Streptomyces venezuelae ATCC 10712: one gene and its partner. The protein of the gene in region 2 interacts with the protein of the main gene of each other region in a pairwise test. Links are inferred from orthologs where the notes say so. Each region holds a gene or a part of one and is shown on either strand. Other genes may lie near its edges.

The links.
Region 1: the proteins of abc-f (region 2) and DEJ43_RS24885 interact in binary tests that used the Escherichia coli proteins (3 or more experiments, as listed by UniProt). The link is inferred for Streptomyces venezuelae ATCC 10712 from one-to-one orthologs.

What each region holds. Positions count from the first base shown.
Region 1 is NZ_CP029197.1:5,340,455-5,348,863, forward strand. Bases 1,246-5,567 are described here. They hold DEJ43_RS24885 (multifunctional oxoglutarate decarboxylase/oxoglutarate dehydrogenase thiamine pyrophosphate-binding subunit/dihydrolipoyllysine-residue succinyltransferase subunit), read right to left. Parts: upstream 5,247-5,567; coding sequence 1,446-5,246; downstream 1,246-1,445. Other genes in these bases: fxsT (FxSxx-COOH system tetratricopeptide repeat protein), read left to right, coding at 1,246-1,362; DEJ43_RS24890 (HAMP domain-containing sensor histidine kinase), read right to left, coding at 5,537-5,567. In the rest of the region: more of fxsT, read left to right, coding at 1-1,245; more of DEJ43_RS24890, read right to left, coding at 5,568-6,622; DEJ43_RS24895 (response regulator transcription factor), read right to left, coding at 6,652-7,389; DEJ43_RS24900 (spermidine synthase family protein), read right to left, coding at 7,461-8,132; DEJ43_RS24905 (hypothetical protein), read right to left, coding at 8,341-8,409. UniProt on the Escherichia coli protein: E1 component of the 2-oxoglutarate dehydrogenase (OGDH) complex which catalyzes the decarboxylation of 2-oxoglutarate, the first step in the conversion of 2-oxoglutarate to succinyl-CoA and CO(2).
Region 2 is NZ_CP029197.1:1,664,252-1,671,212, reverse strand. The notes cover bases 2,092-4,965. They hold abc-f (ribosomal protection-like ABC-F family protein), read left to right. Parts: upstream 2,092-2,666; coding sequence 2,667-4,265; downstream 4,266-4,965. Other genes in these bases: DEJ43_RS07355 (enoyl-CoA hydratase/isomerase family protein), read left to right, coding at 4,960-4,965; DEJ43_RS07360 (helix-turn-helix domain-containing protein), read left to right, coding at 4,607-4,828; ypfJ (KPN_02809 family neutral zinc metallopeptidase), read right to left, coding at 2,092-2,398. In the rest of the region: DEJ43_RS07380 (hypothetical protein), read left to right, coding at 1-1,013; DEJ43_RS07375 (VOC family protein), read right to left, coding at 1,039-1,440; more of ypfJ, read right to left, coding at 1,508-2,091; more of DEJ43_RS07355, read left to right, coding at 4,966-5,760; DEJ43_RS07350 (hypothetical protein), read right to left, coding at 6,011-6,799; DEJ43_RS07345 (Asp23/Gls24 family envelope stress response protein), read left to right, coding at 6,893-6,961. UniProt on the Escherichia coli protein: Genetic data indicate it may be involved in ribosome assembly or function.

The sequences.
Region 1 (8,409 bases), 3.7 Mb from region 2 along the record:
CACCTGGAACCCTCCGGCGCCCTGCGCAGCACCGACCCCCGCATCCAGGTCGCCGTCCTCAACTGCCTCCGCTTCTGCGACCGCAGCGGCGAGTACAAGGCCGGCATCCGGCTCGCCCAGCGCATCCGGCACGAGTGGACCGCCTTCATGGAGCCCCTCGCCCCGCACATGCAGGAACTCACCACCCTCGAAGGCGACATCCTGCGCCGCTACGGCCGCTTCCGCGAGGCGTACGATCTCGACCTCGCCCAGCGCGAGCGGCTCGCCGCAGCCGAGAACACCGACCAGCTCGGCGAGCTCCAGACCAAGGTCTCCATCGCCCGCGACCTCCGCTTCCTCGGCCAGTACCAGGAGTCCGAACAGCTCCAGCGCGAAGCCCTCGCCGAAGCCCGCGACCTGCTGGGCGAGACCCAGTTCCTCACCCTGGTCGCCCGCCACAACCTCGGCGTGGTGCTGCGCATGCTCGGCCGCTACCAGGAGGCCTACGAGCAGGACACCGACACCCTCGCCCGCTGCGAGGCCGTCCTGCGCCCCCACCACGCCTCCACGCTCAACTCCAACAACGCCGTCGCCCAGGACCTCCGGCTGCTCGGCCGCTACCGCGAGGCCCTCGGCCGCCAGGAGGCCAACGTCCGGCTGCACGTACGCATCCTGGGACCCCAGCACCTCCACACCCTGTACGCGCAGAGCCAGCTGGCGCTCTGCCGCCGCCGCGAGGGCGGCTTCCAGCAGGACATCGGCGCCATGATGGCGAGCGTCCTCGAGCACCTGGAACAGGCGTACGGCCGCGACCACTACGTGACGCTGTCGGCCGTCACCAACTACGCCAACTTCCTGCGCGAACACGGCGACCTCGACCTGGCGAGGGAACTCATCACCGAGGCCGAGGCCGGCTACCGCGCCCTCCTCGGCCCCGCCCACCCCGTCTCCACCGGCGTCCTCGCCAACACGGCCCTGGTGATGCAGGCCTCCGGCGAGCGGGCCGCCGCCCTCACCATGCTGGAGTCCGCACTCGCCGGACTCACCGCCACCCTCGGCTCCGACCACCCCTGGGTGTTCGGCTGCGCCCTCAACACCACCGCCGCCCGCAACTTCAACGGCCGGGTGTACGAGGCCGCCGAACTCAGCCGCGACACCCTCCGCAGGGCCCGGCACGCCCTCGGCAACGAACACCCGCTGACCCTCTCCTGCCAGGTCGCGCTCGCCACCGACCTGCGCGGCCTGCGCGAGACCGACGAGGCGGGGAAGCTGGAGGAGGACGCGCTGCTCACCCTCACCAGGACGCTCGGCGCCCAGCACCCGCACACCCTCTCGGCACGCCAGCGCAACCGCCCGTACTGGGACTTCGAGGCCAACCTCTGACGTACGGCGGGACGGAACGCCGGAGGCCCGGCACCCCCTCGGGGGTGCCGGGCCTCCTCACGTCGGACGACGCGGTACGACGATCAGGCGTCGAAGACCTCGTTGACCAGCTGCTGCTGCTCCGCCTGGTGGCGCTTGGCCGAGCCGACCGCCGGGGAGGAGGAGTGCGGACGGGAGATCCGGCGCAGGCGCTCGCCCGCCGGGATGTCCGCGCCGACCGCCAGGTCGAGGTGGTCGATCAGGTTGAGCGCGATGAACGGCCAGGCACCCTGGTTCGCCGGCTCCTCCTGCGCCCAGATGTACTTCGCCGCGTTCGGGTACTTGGCGATCTCGGCCTGGAGCTCGGCACCCGGCAGCGGGTACAGGCGCTCGAGGCGGATGATCGCGGTCTCCGTGTCGCCGCGCTTCTGCCGCTCGGCCTCCAGGTCGTAGTAGACCTTGCCGGCGCAGAAGACGACCTTGCGGACGTCGGCCGGGTTCGCCGTCGCGTCACCGATCACCGGGCGGAAGCCGCCGGTGGTGAACTCCTCCACCTTGGACGCCGCGGCCTTCAGACGCAGCATCGACTTCGGGGTGAAGACGATGAGCGGCTTGTGGTGCGGGTTGTGGACCTGCCAGCGCAGCAGGTGGAAGTAGTTCGACGGCAGCGTCGGCATGGCGACCGTCATGTTGTCCTGGGCGCACATCTGGAGGAAGCGCTCCGGGCGCGCGGACGAGTGGTCCGGGCCCTGGCCCTCGTAGCCGTGCGGCAGGAGCAGCGTGACGCCGGAGGTCTGGCCCCACTTCTGCTCGGCCGAGGAGATGAACTCGTCGACGACGGTCTGCGCGCCGTTGACGAAGTCACCGAACTGGGCCTCCCAGATGACCAGGGAGTCCGGGCGGGCCAGCGAGTAGCCGTACTCGAAGCCCATCGCCGCGTACTCGCTGAGCAGCGAGTCGTAGACGTTGTAGTGGGCCTGGTCGTCGGTCAGGTAGAGCAGCGGGGTGTAGTCCTCGCCGGTCTCCTGGTCCACCAGGACCGCGTGACGCTGGCCGAAGGTGCCGCGGCGGGAGTCCTGGCCGGACAGCCGGACCGGGGTGCCCTCCATCAGCAGCGAGCCGATGGCGAGGGTCTCGCCGAAGCCCCAGTCGATGGTGCCGTCGTCGATGGAGGCGGCACGGCGCTGCATCTGCGGCAGCAGACGCGGGTGGACCGTGATCCGCTCCGGGATGGTGACCTGCGACTCGGCGATCCGCTTCACGACCTCGGCGGAGACCGCGGTGGTGACGCCGACCGGGAAGGCGGCCTTGGCGTCCGGCACGGTCGCCGTCGCCGGGGCGGCGGTGGCCTCGCGGACCTCGGCGAACACCTTCTCCAGCTGGCCCTGGAAGTCCTGGAGCGCCTGCTCCGCCTCTTCGAGGGTGATGTCGCCGCGACCGATGAGCGACTCGGTGTACAGCTTGCGCACCGAACGCTTCTTGTCGATCAGGTTGTACATCTGCGGGTTGGTGAACTGCGGGTTGTCGCCCTCGTTGTGACCGCGGCGGCGGTAGCAGATGAGGTCGATCACGACGTCCTTGTTGAACGTCTGGCGGAACTCGAAGGCGAGCCGCGCGACGCGGACCACGGCCTCCGGGTCGTCGCCGTTCACGTGGAAGATCGGCGCCTCGATCATGCGGGCCACGTCGGTCGCGTACATCGAGGAACGCGAGGACTCCGGGGCGGCGGTGAAGCCGACCTGGTTGTTGATGACGATGTGGACCGTGCCGCCGGTGCGGTAGCCCCGCAGCTGCGACATGTTCAGCGTCTCGGCGACGACGCCCTGGCCGGCGAAGGCCGCGTCACCGTGCAGGGCGACGGGCAGGACGGTGAAGTCCGTGCCGCCCTTGTTGATGACGTCCTGCTTGGCGCGGACGATGCCTTCCAGGACCGGGTCGACCGCCTCCAGGTGCGAGGGGTTCGCGGCCAGGGAGACCTTGATCTGCTCGCCGTCGAGACCGGTGAAGGTGCCCTCGGCGCCCAGGTGGTACTTGACGTCGCCGGAGCCGTGCATCGACTTCGGGTCGAGGTTGCCCTCGAACTCGCGGAAGATCTGCGCGTACGACTTGCCGACGATGTTCGCCAGGACGTTCAGCCGGCCGCGGTGGGCCATGCCGATGACGACCTCGTCGAGGCGCGATTCGGCGGCCGAGTCGATGACCGCGTCGAGCAGCGGGATGACGGACTCGCCGCCCTCCAGGGAGAAGCGCTTCTGGCCGACGTACTTGGTCTGCAGGAAGGTCTCGAAGGCCTCCGCGGCGTTCAGCCGGCGCAGGATCCGCAGCTGCTCCTCGCGCTCCACGCGGGAGTGCGGGCGCTCGACGCGGTCCTGGATCCACTTGCGCTGCTTCGGGTCCTGGATGTGCATGAACTCGACGCCGGTGGTGCGGCAGTACGAGTCGCGGAGCACGCCGAGGATGTCGCGGAGCTTCATCATCGACTTGCCGGCGAAGCCGCCGACCGCGAACTCCCGCTCCAGGTCCCACAGGGTGAGGCCGTGCTCGGTGATGTCCAGGTCGGGGTGCTTGCGCTGCTTGTACTCCAGCGGGTCGGTGTCGGCCATGACGTGGCCGCGGACCCGGTAGGAGTGGATGAGCTCGAAGACGCGCGCGGCCTTGGTGACGTCGTCGTCGTGCGAGGCGTCGATGTCCTTGAGCCAGCGGACCGGCTCGTAGGGGATGCGCAGGGCCTTGAAGATCTCGTCGTAGAAGCCCTCCTCGCCGAGGAGGAAGTTGGCGACGACGCGCAGGAACTCGCCGGAGGCGGCGCCCTGGATGACCCGGTGGTCGTACGTCGAGGTCAGGGTCATGACCTTCGAGATGCCCAGCTTGTTCAGGGTGTCCTGGGAGGTGCCCTGGAACTCGGCCGGGTAGTCCATCGAGCCGACGCCCATGATGACCGACTGTCCGGGCATCAGGCGCGGCACGGAGTGGACGGTGCCGAGGCCGCCGGGGTTGGTCAGGGAGACCGTGACGCCGGTGAAGTCCTCCATCGTCAGCTTGCCCACGCGGGCCCGCTTCACGATGTCCTCGTACGCCTGCCAGAACTCGAAGAAGTTGAGCGTCTCGGCCTTCTTGATGCCCGCGACGACGAGCTGGCGGTCGCCGTTGGGCTTCACCAGGTCGATCGCGAGACCGAAGTTCACGTGCTCCGGCTTGACCAGGGTCGGCTTGCCGTCCTTCTCCGCGAAGGAGTAGTTCATCGACGGCATGGCCTTGATCGCCTGCACCATCGCGTAGCCGATCAGGTGCGTGAAGGAGATCTTCCCGCCCCGGGCGCGCTTCAGGTGGTTGTTGATCACGATCCGGTTGTCGAAGAGCAGCTTCACCGGGACGGCGCGGACGGACGTGGCCGTCGGCACCTCCAGGGAGGCGTTCATGTTCTTCGCGACCGCGGCGGCGGGGCCGCGCAGCGTGATCAGCTCGGGGCCGGCGGGGGCCTCGGTCTTCGGCGCGGCGGCCGGAGCGGCCTTCGCCGGGGCCGGAGCGGCGGCGGCCGGCTTCGCGGCGGCCGGCGCGGGGGCCGCGGCGGGCTTCACGGGGGCCGGGGCCGGAGCGGCCGGGGCGGCGGCGGGAGCCGGAACGGCGGCCGGAGCGGCAGGCGCGGCCTGTGCGGGGCCCGCCTGCTGCGCGGCGGGCGCGCTCTGGGTGGTGGGCGCCGGGGCGGTCGGGGTCTCCGACGCTCCGGGCTTGTAGTCGGCGAAGAAGTCCCACCAGGCACGATCGACCGAATTCGGGTCCTGGAGGTACTGCTGGTAGATCTCGTCGACGAGCCACTCATTGGCACCGAAGGCGGTAGCAGGGTTCTGGCCCTGCCCGTCTTGGTCGGTCGGGGAGCTCGGGGTACTGGGGGACTGAGACGACACGGCGGCAACCGCCCTCTTCCGCTTCACAAGGTGATGGACAGCGGAAATAAAGGCTACGCCTGTCCGGCCGAGAGGTGCAGGCGGGGAGCGCCAACGTCGCGCAAGTCACACTTGACGGGGTGTTTCGGGGCCGTGAATGGCGGGAAACAAGCGTGGTTCCGCATGTGTGAGGGTAGGGAGAAGCGCAGGCACGGCCCGCTTCGACCGCACCTCTGACCAGGTCCCGCTCAGGTGCGCGGAGGTCTCCTCCACAGACACGCAGAACGAGCCGGTCCGGTTCGAACCCTACGTCAATCTCTCGGCGGAAGGCTGCCCGGAAGAGTGACCCGGATTCGGCAGCCACGTGACGATTCGGCCACCCCGATCCCGCCGCCGTGCAGATCCACCGCCCAGCGGGCGATCGCGAGACCGAGACCCGTGCCGCCGTCGCTCCCCGGGCCCTGCCGACGCGTCGCCGTACCCCGGTTGAACCGCTCGAAGACCTTGTGCCGCTCCGACTCCGGGATGCCGGGACCCTCGTCCTCGACCTCCAGCTCCAGCGAGTCCGGGTACGGCCCGCGCCGGGCCCTGACCGTGACCCGGCCGTGCGGCGGCGAGTGCTTCACCGCGTTGTCGATCAGGTTCGCCATCACCTGGTGCAGCCGCTCCACGTCCGCGTGCGCGACCAGCTCGGGCGGCGACACGTCCAGGTGCAGATGCACGTCCGTGCGGTTGTGCAGACCGGACGTCGACGACAGACCGCGCTGCGAGGCGGCGAGGTTCGCTTCCCGCAGAATTCCGGAGAGGTACGGCCAGACCTCGAAACGGCCCGCCCTGAGCGCCACGACACCGTTGTCAAGACGTGACAGGTCCAACAGCGTCTCCACCAGACGGCCCAGCCGCTCGGTCTGCTTCAGCGCCGACCGCATGGTCTCCGGATCCGCCTCGGACACCCCGTCCACGACGTTCTCCAGTACGGCCCTGAGCGCGGCGATCGGGGTGCGCAGCTCGTGCGACACATTGGCGACCAGCTCCTTGCGGTGCCGGTCCACTGCCTCCAGGTCGTCCGCCATGCGATTGATCGTCGAGGCCAGGTCGCCCAGCTCGTCGCGCCGGTCCGCGCCCCGCACCCGCCGGGTGAAGTCACCCCGCGAGATCGTGCCCGCCACCGTGGTCATCTCGTCGAGCGGTGCCGTCAGGGACTGCGCCACGAACTGGGTGATCAGCAGGGTCGCGATCATCGCGAAGATCGTGATGTAGCGGAACTCGGTGGACGTGCGGATCGCCACCAGGGCGAGACACGAGGTCAGCAGGACCGCTCCGACGACGAGCGCGCCCAGCTTGGTCTTGATCGAGATCGCGATCCGGCGGCGCGGCCCGCCGTCGGGCCCCCGCAGCTCCCTCGGCCACCCGGGCCCCCGCCGGCTCACAGCGCCGGGGTCTCCAGCGCGTAGCCGACGCCGTGGACCGTGCGGATGCGCTCGGCCCCGATCTTCCGGCGCAGCGCCTTGATGTGGCTGTCCACGGTCCGGGTGCCCGAGGCGTCCGCCCAGTCCCAGACCTCGGCGAGCAGCTGCTCGCGGGAGAGGACCGCCCGCGGGGTGCCGGCCAGGCAGACCAGCAGGTCGAACTCGGTCGGGGTCAGGTGCACGTCCTCGGAGCGCACCCGGACCCGGCGCTGCGCGTGGTCGATCTCCAGCTCGCCGAGGCGCAGGATGCCGCTGCGCGGCGTCACGGCGGCCAGTGCGGCCCGCTCCACCCGGCGCAGCAGCACGTGCACCCGGGCGGCCAGCTCGCGCATCGAGAACGGCTTGGTCATGTAGTCGTCCGCGCCCACGCCGAGGCCGACCAGCATGTCGGTCTCGTCGTCGCGGGCGGTCAGCATGAGGACCGGGACGGGCCGCTGGGCCTGGACCCGGCGGCACACCTCCAGGCCGTCGAAGCCGGGCAGCATGACGTCCAGGACCATCAGGTCCGGCTGCCAGGCCTCGGCCGCGTCCACGGCGGCGGGACCGTCGGTCGCCGTCTGGACGAGGAAGCCCTCGGCGCGCAGCCGCGCGGAGATCGCTTCGACGATCGTCGCGTCGTCCTCGACCACGAGCACCCGGCGCTGGGCCCCCGGAGTGGCCGCCGCACCGTGGTGAGTGGTGTGTGTCTGCTCCATTGCCCCGCCTCGCGTCGCCGTTGTCGGTGCAGCAGCCTAGAGGCACCGGCGGCGTCCCGGCTATCCAGGAGTTATCCGGGACGGACGGCGAGGTGGACCACGTCGGGGACGCCCCGGGCAACGGGGATCTCTTCCGTCCGTACCCCGCTGAATCCGGCATTCCGCAAGGACCCTTCGAAATCGGCGGAGGGCCGGGCGGACCATACGGCGAGCACGCCGCCGGGGTTGAGGCGGGCCGCGCAGGCCGCCAATCCCTCGGCGGCGTACAGGGATTCGTTGTCCTCGGTGACCGTCCAGTCGGGCCCGTTGTCGATGTCGAGGCAGAGCGCGTCGTAGGTGTCCGGCGAGGTGCGGAGATAGTCCATCAGGTCCGTGTGCAGGATCACGGTCCGGGAATCCGCCAGGGCGGCCCCGGAGATCGAGGCGAGCGGCCCCTGCCGGTGCCAGTCGATGATCGCCTCCTCCCGCTCGACGACCGCGATCCGGCCCCAGCGGGGATCGGCGGCGGCGTGGGCGAGGGAGAAGCCGACGCCGAGCCCGCCGACGAGGACGGCGGCGCCGGCGCGGACCTCCTCGGGCAGCGCGGCCTGCGCCGCGTCGATCAGGAGCCGCTCGGAGCGGCCGTCGGACGTGTCCATCAGGAACGTTCCGTTGGCGATGATCTCGAAGTGCTCGGCGCGGCGGCGCAGTACGACCTCTCCGTGCGGTCCTTCACGGCGGTCGAGGGTCACGGGTGCTGACATGGGCGGTCTCTCCGCTCTCGGCTCGTCAGTCGGTCTGTCCGGTCTCGTCCCATCCTTATCGGGCGACGGGGGCGACGACAAACGCGTTACGGGGCGACGGCGGCGACCGCAAAGGGGTTACGGCGACGGGGAGATGGCGGCGCACCCGGCCTCCGGCGCCGGCCGTCGCCGTACGGGCGGCGGGCGACCGGCGTCGCGGGAGCGGGTCTCAGCCCTCGCCGGTCACCCGCCGCGCGCCGCGCCACGCGTAGAGGCCGGTGCCCGCCGCGAGGACGCC
Region 2 (6,961 bases):
GCGGCTGGGTCGCCCTCTTCGACGCCTGGTCCCTGGTGCACCCGGCCGCCGAAGGGGTCGAGCCGAGCGCCGTCGCCGAGGTCGTCGAGGCCGTCCCGCAGGTGCTCTCGCTGCTCCAGCTCTCCCAGGGCCCGGTCCTCGTCCCCGCCCTCCTCGACCTCCTCGGCCAGCGCGTCGAGGAGCTGCGCGAGGAGCGCTGCGAGGTGCCCGTCACCGGCCCGGCCCCCGAGACCCCCGGCGCACCGGCCGGGGCGGCCCCCGGCGCGGCCGACGCCGCCGACGGCCTCCCCGCCCTCCTCGACTGGGCCCTCGAAGGCCTCGCGGCCGTCGGCGCGCTCACCCTCGACCGCGGCCCGGAGGGGCGTCACGCCACCCTGACCCCGCTCGGCAACTGGGCGGTCTGGGTCAAGCTGGAGCAGATCTGCGTCGCCGCGCAGAGCCCCGCCGGAAACATCGAGCAGTCCGCCGAGGACATGCTCCGCGGCTGCGCCCGGCTCACCCCCGGCCCGGCCCGCGCCGAGTACCGCGCCTGGCTCGCGGCGCGCACCCTCTCCAGCGCCGTGGCCGAACTCCTCGCCGTCGCCCGCGGCGAGGACGCCCTGCTGCGCGGCCTGGCCTTCGAGGCGCTCCGGGTCGTCGGCGCCCCCGCCGAGGCCGAGGTGCGGGCCACCGTCGCCGAGCCGTCCCTGCGCCCCTACGCCCTGCTGTGGCTGGCGGAGTACGAGGGGGCCGACCCGGACGACGCCCAGGAGGTGCTCACCCGCGAGGAGTCCACCTGGCTCTGGGTGGACACGGCGGCCGCCGTCGCCGACCACGGCGAGAGCGCGCTGCTGGTGCGGCACCTCGAATCCGCCGTGCAGGGCACCGTCCCGGCGCTGCTCGACGAGGTCCGTGCGGTCGGCCATCCCCGTACCGTCCAGGTCCTGGTCGCCCTCGCCGCCGCCCATCCGGACCCGGCGCTCGCCAAGGCGGTCCGCAGGGCGGCGTTCCAGGTGCACACCGGGGGAGCGTGACCGCGGGCCCGTCCCCGGCGCCCGGCTACTCCGCGGCGCCGGGGGTGTACGTCCCGAAGCTCCAGACGTTGCCCTCGACGTCCCGGGCCGTGTAGTCCCGCGAGCCGTACTCCTGGTCCTTGGGCGGCATCACGATCTCGACGCCGTGCGCCACCGCCCGCGCGTGGTGCTCATCGACGTCGTCCACGTGCACGAAGATCCCGACCGGGCCCGCCTTGGCCATCAGCTTGTCGAACTCGCTGCCGGTGCCCTTGCTGCCCAGCATCACCATGCCGTTCCCGTACGAGAGCTCGGCGTGCGCGACGAGCCCGTCCTCGCCCTCGTACACCGCGGTGGCCCGGAAGCCGAAGCCCTCCGTCAGCTGGGTGATCGCCGCCTTCGCGTCCTGGTACGTCAGCGCCGGACAGATGTGGGGGGCCTCAGCCATCCCGATCACTTCCCTTCGATCCAGCCGAATGTGACCTGGGTCTCAGTCTGGCAGTCCCCGCGGGCAATCAGCGGAAGGTGTTGCACCGGGCCATGTCGCCGGTCCGGTAGCCCTCGTAGAACCACTGCTGGCGCTGGGCCGCGGAGCCGTGCGTCCAGGTCTCCGGCGTCACCCGCCCCTGGAACCGCTCCTGGATCCGGTCGTCGCCCACCGCGGCCGCCGCGTCCAGGCCGTCCCGGATGTCCGCGTCCGTGAGCCGGGTGAGCACCGGCCGGCCCGTCCGCTCGTCGGGGGTGGTCGTGGCGTGCCGCGCCCAGACGCCCGCGTAGCAGTCGGCCTGCAGCTCGACCCGTACCGCGTTGGAGTTCGCGCCGGTCCGCCCGTCCTGGGCGCGGCTCAGCGTCCCCATGAGGTTCTGGATGTGGTGGCCGTACTCGTGCGCCACCACGTACGCCTGGGCGAAGGGTCCGCCGCTCGACCCGAACTTGGTGCGCAGCTCGTCGAAGAAACCCAGGTCGAGATAGACCTGCCGGTCGCCGGGGCAGTAGAAGGGCCCCACGGCCGAGGTCGCGGACCCGCAGGCGGTGGGGACCCGCTGGCTGAACACCACGGTGGCGGCGCTCCCGTAGGTGCCGCCCCGGCGCGCATACTCGCTCCGCCAGAAGTCCTGGACGCTGTTGACGACGGCGACGATCCGGCAGTCCTCGCGGGTGTTGGCGTCCGAGCCCTTCCGGCAGCTCTGGGAGACCTGGGCCGCCGACGAGGCGCTGGCGGCCGGCTCGTCGCCGCCGCCGGAGAGCCCGAGCTGGTCCGGTCCGACCCCGAAGAGGACGCCCAGGATCAGGGCGATGAAGCCGATGATCCCGCCGCCGACGGTCGCCCTGCCGCCCGGGATGCGGCTGTTCCGGACGTCCTTGACCTCCGAGGTGTCCAGATCGGCGTCGTCGTCGAACTGCACGGTCCACCACCCTCCGCGTCACTGCCGCGGCAGTGGCCGCCGCCCTGCGCCGAGTATCGACCGTTATCACGACCCTCGCCCCTTTTGGTGGCCTCTACCGGAGATGCGAGAAACCTCCCGATCGGCCCCGTACCCTCCCGCATGGCCGAAAACCAGTTGCAGGGGCCCGTTAGACTGGCCGTATGGCCATTCTCCCCGTGCACTAGCGGCGTCGAAGCCCTCCCTCAGCCCTCCTTCCGCCGTTTCCACACCGCCCTGGAGTCTGTCCGTGATCACCGCTTCCGGCATCGAGCTGCGCGCCGGCGCCCGCGTCCTCATCGAGTCCGCTTCCTTCCGCGTCGCCAAGGGCGACCGCATCGGCCTCGTCGGCCGCAACGGAGCGGGCAAGACCACCCTCACCAAGTGCCTCGCGGGCGAGGGCATGCCCGCGGCCGGCCAGATCGCCCGCTCCGGCGAGGTCGGCTACCTCCCGCAGGACCCGCGCACCGGCGACCTCGACGTGCTGGCCCGCGACCGCATCCTCTCCGCCCGCGGCCTCGACGTCCTCCTCAAGAAGATGCGGATGAACGAGGAGCGCATCGCCACCGGCTCCGGCGCCACCCGCGACAAGGCGATGCGGCAGTACGAGCGCCAGGAGACCGAGTTCCTGACCAAGGGCGGGTACGCGGCCGAGGCCGAGGCCTCCACCATCGCCGCCGCCCTCGGCCTGCCCGACCGGGTCCTGGGCCAGCCGCTGCACACCCTCTCCGGTGGCCAGCGCCGCCGGGTCGAGCTCGCCCGGATCCTCTTCTCGGACGCCGACACGCTCCTCCTCGACGAGCCGACCAACCACCTCGACGCCGACTCCATCGTCTGGCTGCGCGACTACCTGAAGACCTACCGCGGCGGCTTCATCGTGATCTCCCACGACGTCGACCTCGTCGAGACCGTCGTCAACAAGGTCTTCTACCTGGACGCCAACCGCTCCACCATCGACGTCTACAACATGGGCTGGAAGCTCTACCAGCAGCAGCGCGAGGCCGACGAGAAGCGCCGCAAGCGCGAGCGCCAGAACGCCGAGAAGAAGGCCGCCGCCCTCAACTCGCAGGCCGACAAGATGCGCGCCAAGGCCACCAAGACCGTCGCCGCGCAGAACATGGCCAAGCGCGCCGAGCGGCTGCTCTCCGGCCTCGAGGAGGTGCGCGCCTCCGACAAGGTCGCCAAGCTGCGCTTCCCCGAGCCCGCGCCCTGCGGCAAGACCCCGCTGACGGCCGAGGGACTGTCCAAGTCCTACGGCTCGCTCGAGATCTTCACCGATGTGGACCTCGCCATCGACAAGGGCTCCCGCGTCGTCATCCTCGGCCTCAACGGCGCGGGCAAGACCACGCTGCTCCGGCTGCTCGCCGGCGCCGAGAAGCCCGACACCGGCGAGGTGACCCCGGGCCACGGCCTCAAGCTCGGCTACTACGCCCAGGAGCACGAGACCCTCGACCCCGAGCGCAGCGTCCTGGAGAACATGCGCTCGGCCGCGCCCGACCTCGACCTGGTCCAGGTCCGCAAGACGCTCGGCTCCTTCCTCTTCTCGGGCGACGACGTCGACAAGCCGGCCGGGGTGCTCTCCGGCGGCGAGAAGACCCGTCTCGCCCTGGCCACCCTGGTCGTCTCCTCGGCGAACGTGCTGCTCCTCGACGAGCCGACCAACAACCTGGACCCGGCGAGCCGCGAGGAGATCCTCGGCGCCCTGCGGACGTACAAGGGCGCCGTCGTGCTCGTCACCCACGACGAGGGCGCGGTCGACGCGCTGGAGCCGGAGCGGATCATCCTGCTCCCGGACGGCGTCGAGGACCTGTGGGGCCCGGACTACGCGGACCTGGTGGCGCTCGCCTGACCCGGAGGCGGCCGGGTGATCATGCCCGGCTGGATCATTCGGCTCATGGGTGATCCTTCATCTGAGTGAGGGCGTCTCGTACCCCCGGCGCGGTGCTCTGCGGAATCCTTCCGGCAGACCCGCGCCGTACGTGTGTTCCCATGGTGTCGCTGACCTGGCACTTCCCGCTCCGGGCGAGGTGAAGACGGGTTCCAGGCCCTGCGGAATCCGTTCTTCCGGTCGTGATGAACGCGCGCTCGTCCACAAACCCGGCGGCATCGACCTTGTCGAATGGGTGGCCAGGACGGACAGGAGGGGTGATCATGAGAAGTCCAGAGCGCACTTCCCATGAGGAGGCACGGGTGGCCGAGACTCTGAAGAAGGGCAGCCGGGTGACCGGCGCCGCGCGCGACAAGCTCGCGGCAGACCTGAAGAAGAAGTACGACTCCGGTGCGAGCATCCGGGCGCTGGCCGAGGAAACCGGCCGCTCCTACGGATTCGTCCACCGGATGCTCAGCGAGTCCGGAGTCACGCTGCGTGGACGCGGCGGAGCGACACGAGGCAAGAAGGCGGCCTCGGCCTGACATAGGACGCCTCGACCGGGCCACCGGGTCTTCCCCCGGTGGCCACCCGGTCGGCCCTCGGGCCGGCCAGGTGGTTACTGTGCAGTCACTTAGCATCGGATGCAGTGCTGCACCGGAACCGGAGGCGCCCCATGACTACGCTCGACGACTCTGAGCTCGTATTCGACAAGGACGGTGTACGGCTCACCGTCGAGGACGCCGTTGCCACGGTGACCCTGACCAATCCGGCGAAGCGCAACGCTCAGTCTCCCGCTCTGTGGCGGGCGTTGACGGAAGCCGGCCGGTCGTTGCCCGGCAGCGTGCGGGTCGTCGTCCTGCGCGGCGAGGGACAGTCCTTCTCCGCCGGACTCGACCGGCAGGCGTTCACGCCCGAGGGCTTCGACGGAGAGCCGTCCTTCCTCGATCTCGCGCGCGGTTCCGACGAGGACCTCGACGCGGTCATCGCCGAATACCAGGAGGCGTTCACCTGGTGGCGCCGTAGCGACCTCGTGTCGATCGCGGCCGTCCAGGGCCATGCCATCGGCGCGGGCTTCCAGCTCGCTCTCGCCTGCGACCTGCGGGTCGTCGCCGAGGACGTGCAGTTCGCCATGCGCGAGACCAGCCTGGGTCTCGTCCCGGACCTGACCGGGACGCACCCGCTCGTCTCGCTCGTCGGCTACGCCCGCGCGCTGGAGATCTGCGCCACCGGGCGCTTCGTCGGCGCGGAGGAGGCCGAGCGCATCGGCCTCGCCAACCTGTCCGTGCCCGCCGACGAGCTCGACGCGGCGGTACGGGACCTCAGCGGCGCCCTGCTCGCGGCGCCGCGCGACGCGGTCACCGAGACCAAGGCGCTGCTCCAGGGCGTCTCCGGCCGCTCGTACGAGGAGCAGCGCGTCGCCGAGCGCGCCGCCCAGGCCCGCCGCCTGCGCGACCTCGCGGGCCTCGGCGACTGACCCGCCCCACCCCACGACCGACGGCCCGCCCGCCCCGGCCCGACAGCCGGACCGGCCGGGCCGTCGCCCGTCCCGAGCGACGCGAACCCCGGCCCGAGCCGGCCCGGGTCCGGCGACCACCCGCTCAGACCTCACCCGGACCGCGGGGCGGCGGTATCGCCCGCTCCAGCCCGCTCGGGCCAACGGCGGCGGCTCCCGCCCGCTCCGACCCCACCCGGGCCGCACGGCGGCGGCTGCCGCACGGCCGTGGCTACCGCACGTCCGAGACCAGCACCGTGACCGATGCCGTTCCCGTGGCGGCGGCCGTGGCCGCCGCCGTCCGGGCCGCGCGGGCCACGTCCAGGGCCCGGCGGCCCGCCGTCACCGCCAGTTCCACCCGCAGCCGGTCCGCGTCCCGGTGCACCGGCGGACCCAGCGCGTCGGTCACGGCCGCCACGCCCTCGACCGCGAGCACGGCCAGCGCCACCGGGTCGTCCGTGGCAGGGGAGGTCGGCCTCGGCGGCGGGGCCGGGGAGTCGCGGGGCGGGGGAGCGTCGAGCAGCTCCGTCACCCGCAGGTCCACCCGCGCCACCGGAAGGCCCAACGCCTCCCGGGCCACCGCGAAGAGTGCCTCCCGCAGCTCCCCGGTGAGCTCCGGCAGCGGCCGACCGGCCACCGCCCCGAGCGCGGCGGTGATCACCAGGGGCCCGGTCACGGCCCCGCCGGGCGGCACCGGCGGCAGCTCCACCGCCCCGCCCGCCGCCCCGTCCGGCGGTCCGTCCTCCGCCACTCCCGCCGGCCCGCCCGCCGGCACGTCCGCCGCCCCGTCCGCCGGTTCGGTCCCGGCCGCGGCCCCCGTCACCTCATCGGGCTCCTCCGCCGGGCCGATCCGCAAGCGGCCCGGCACCACGCCCCGTACCGCCGAGGCGGCCCGGCCGAGGACCTCCCGGGCCGCCCGCTCGGTGATCCACGCCCCTTCCGCCGCCGCTCCGAGCGGCAGCAGCCTGCCCGGCGCGAGGCGGTCTCGTACCGCCGCCGTCCATCCCTCAGCCGTCGTCATTGCCCCAGCCTGCCGTATCCCCGGGGCGAGATCGGGTAACCGCCCTTAATGTGGGCGAAGAACCCCGAAATATCCCAGAAGGGGCGCAATGTGATGACCGACACCACTCACACCAGCGACACCGGCGACGAACCCCGCCGCACCTCGGTGACCAAGCGGGGC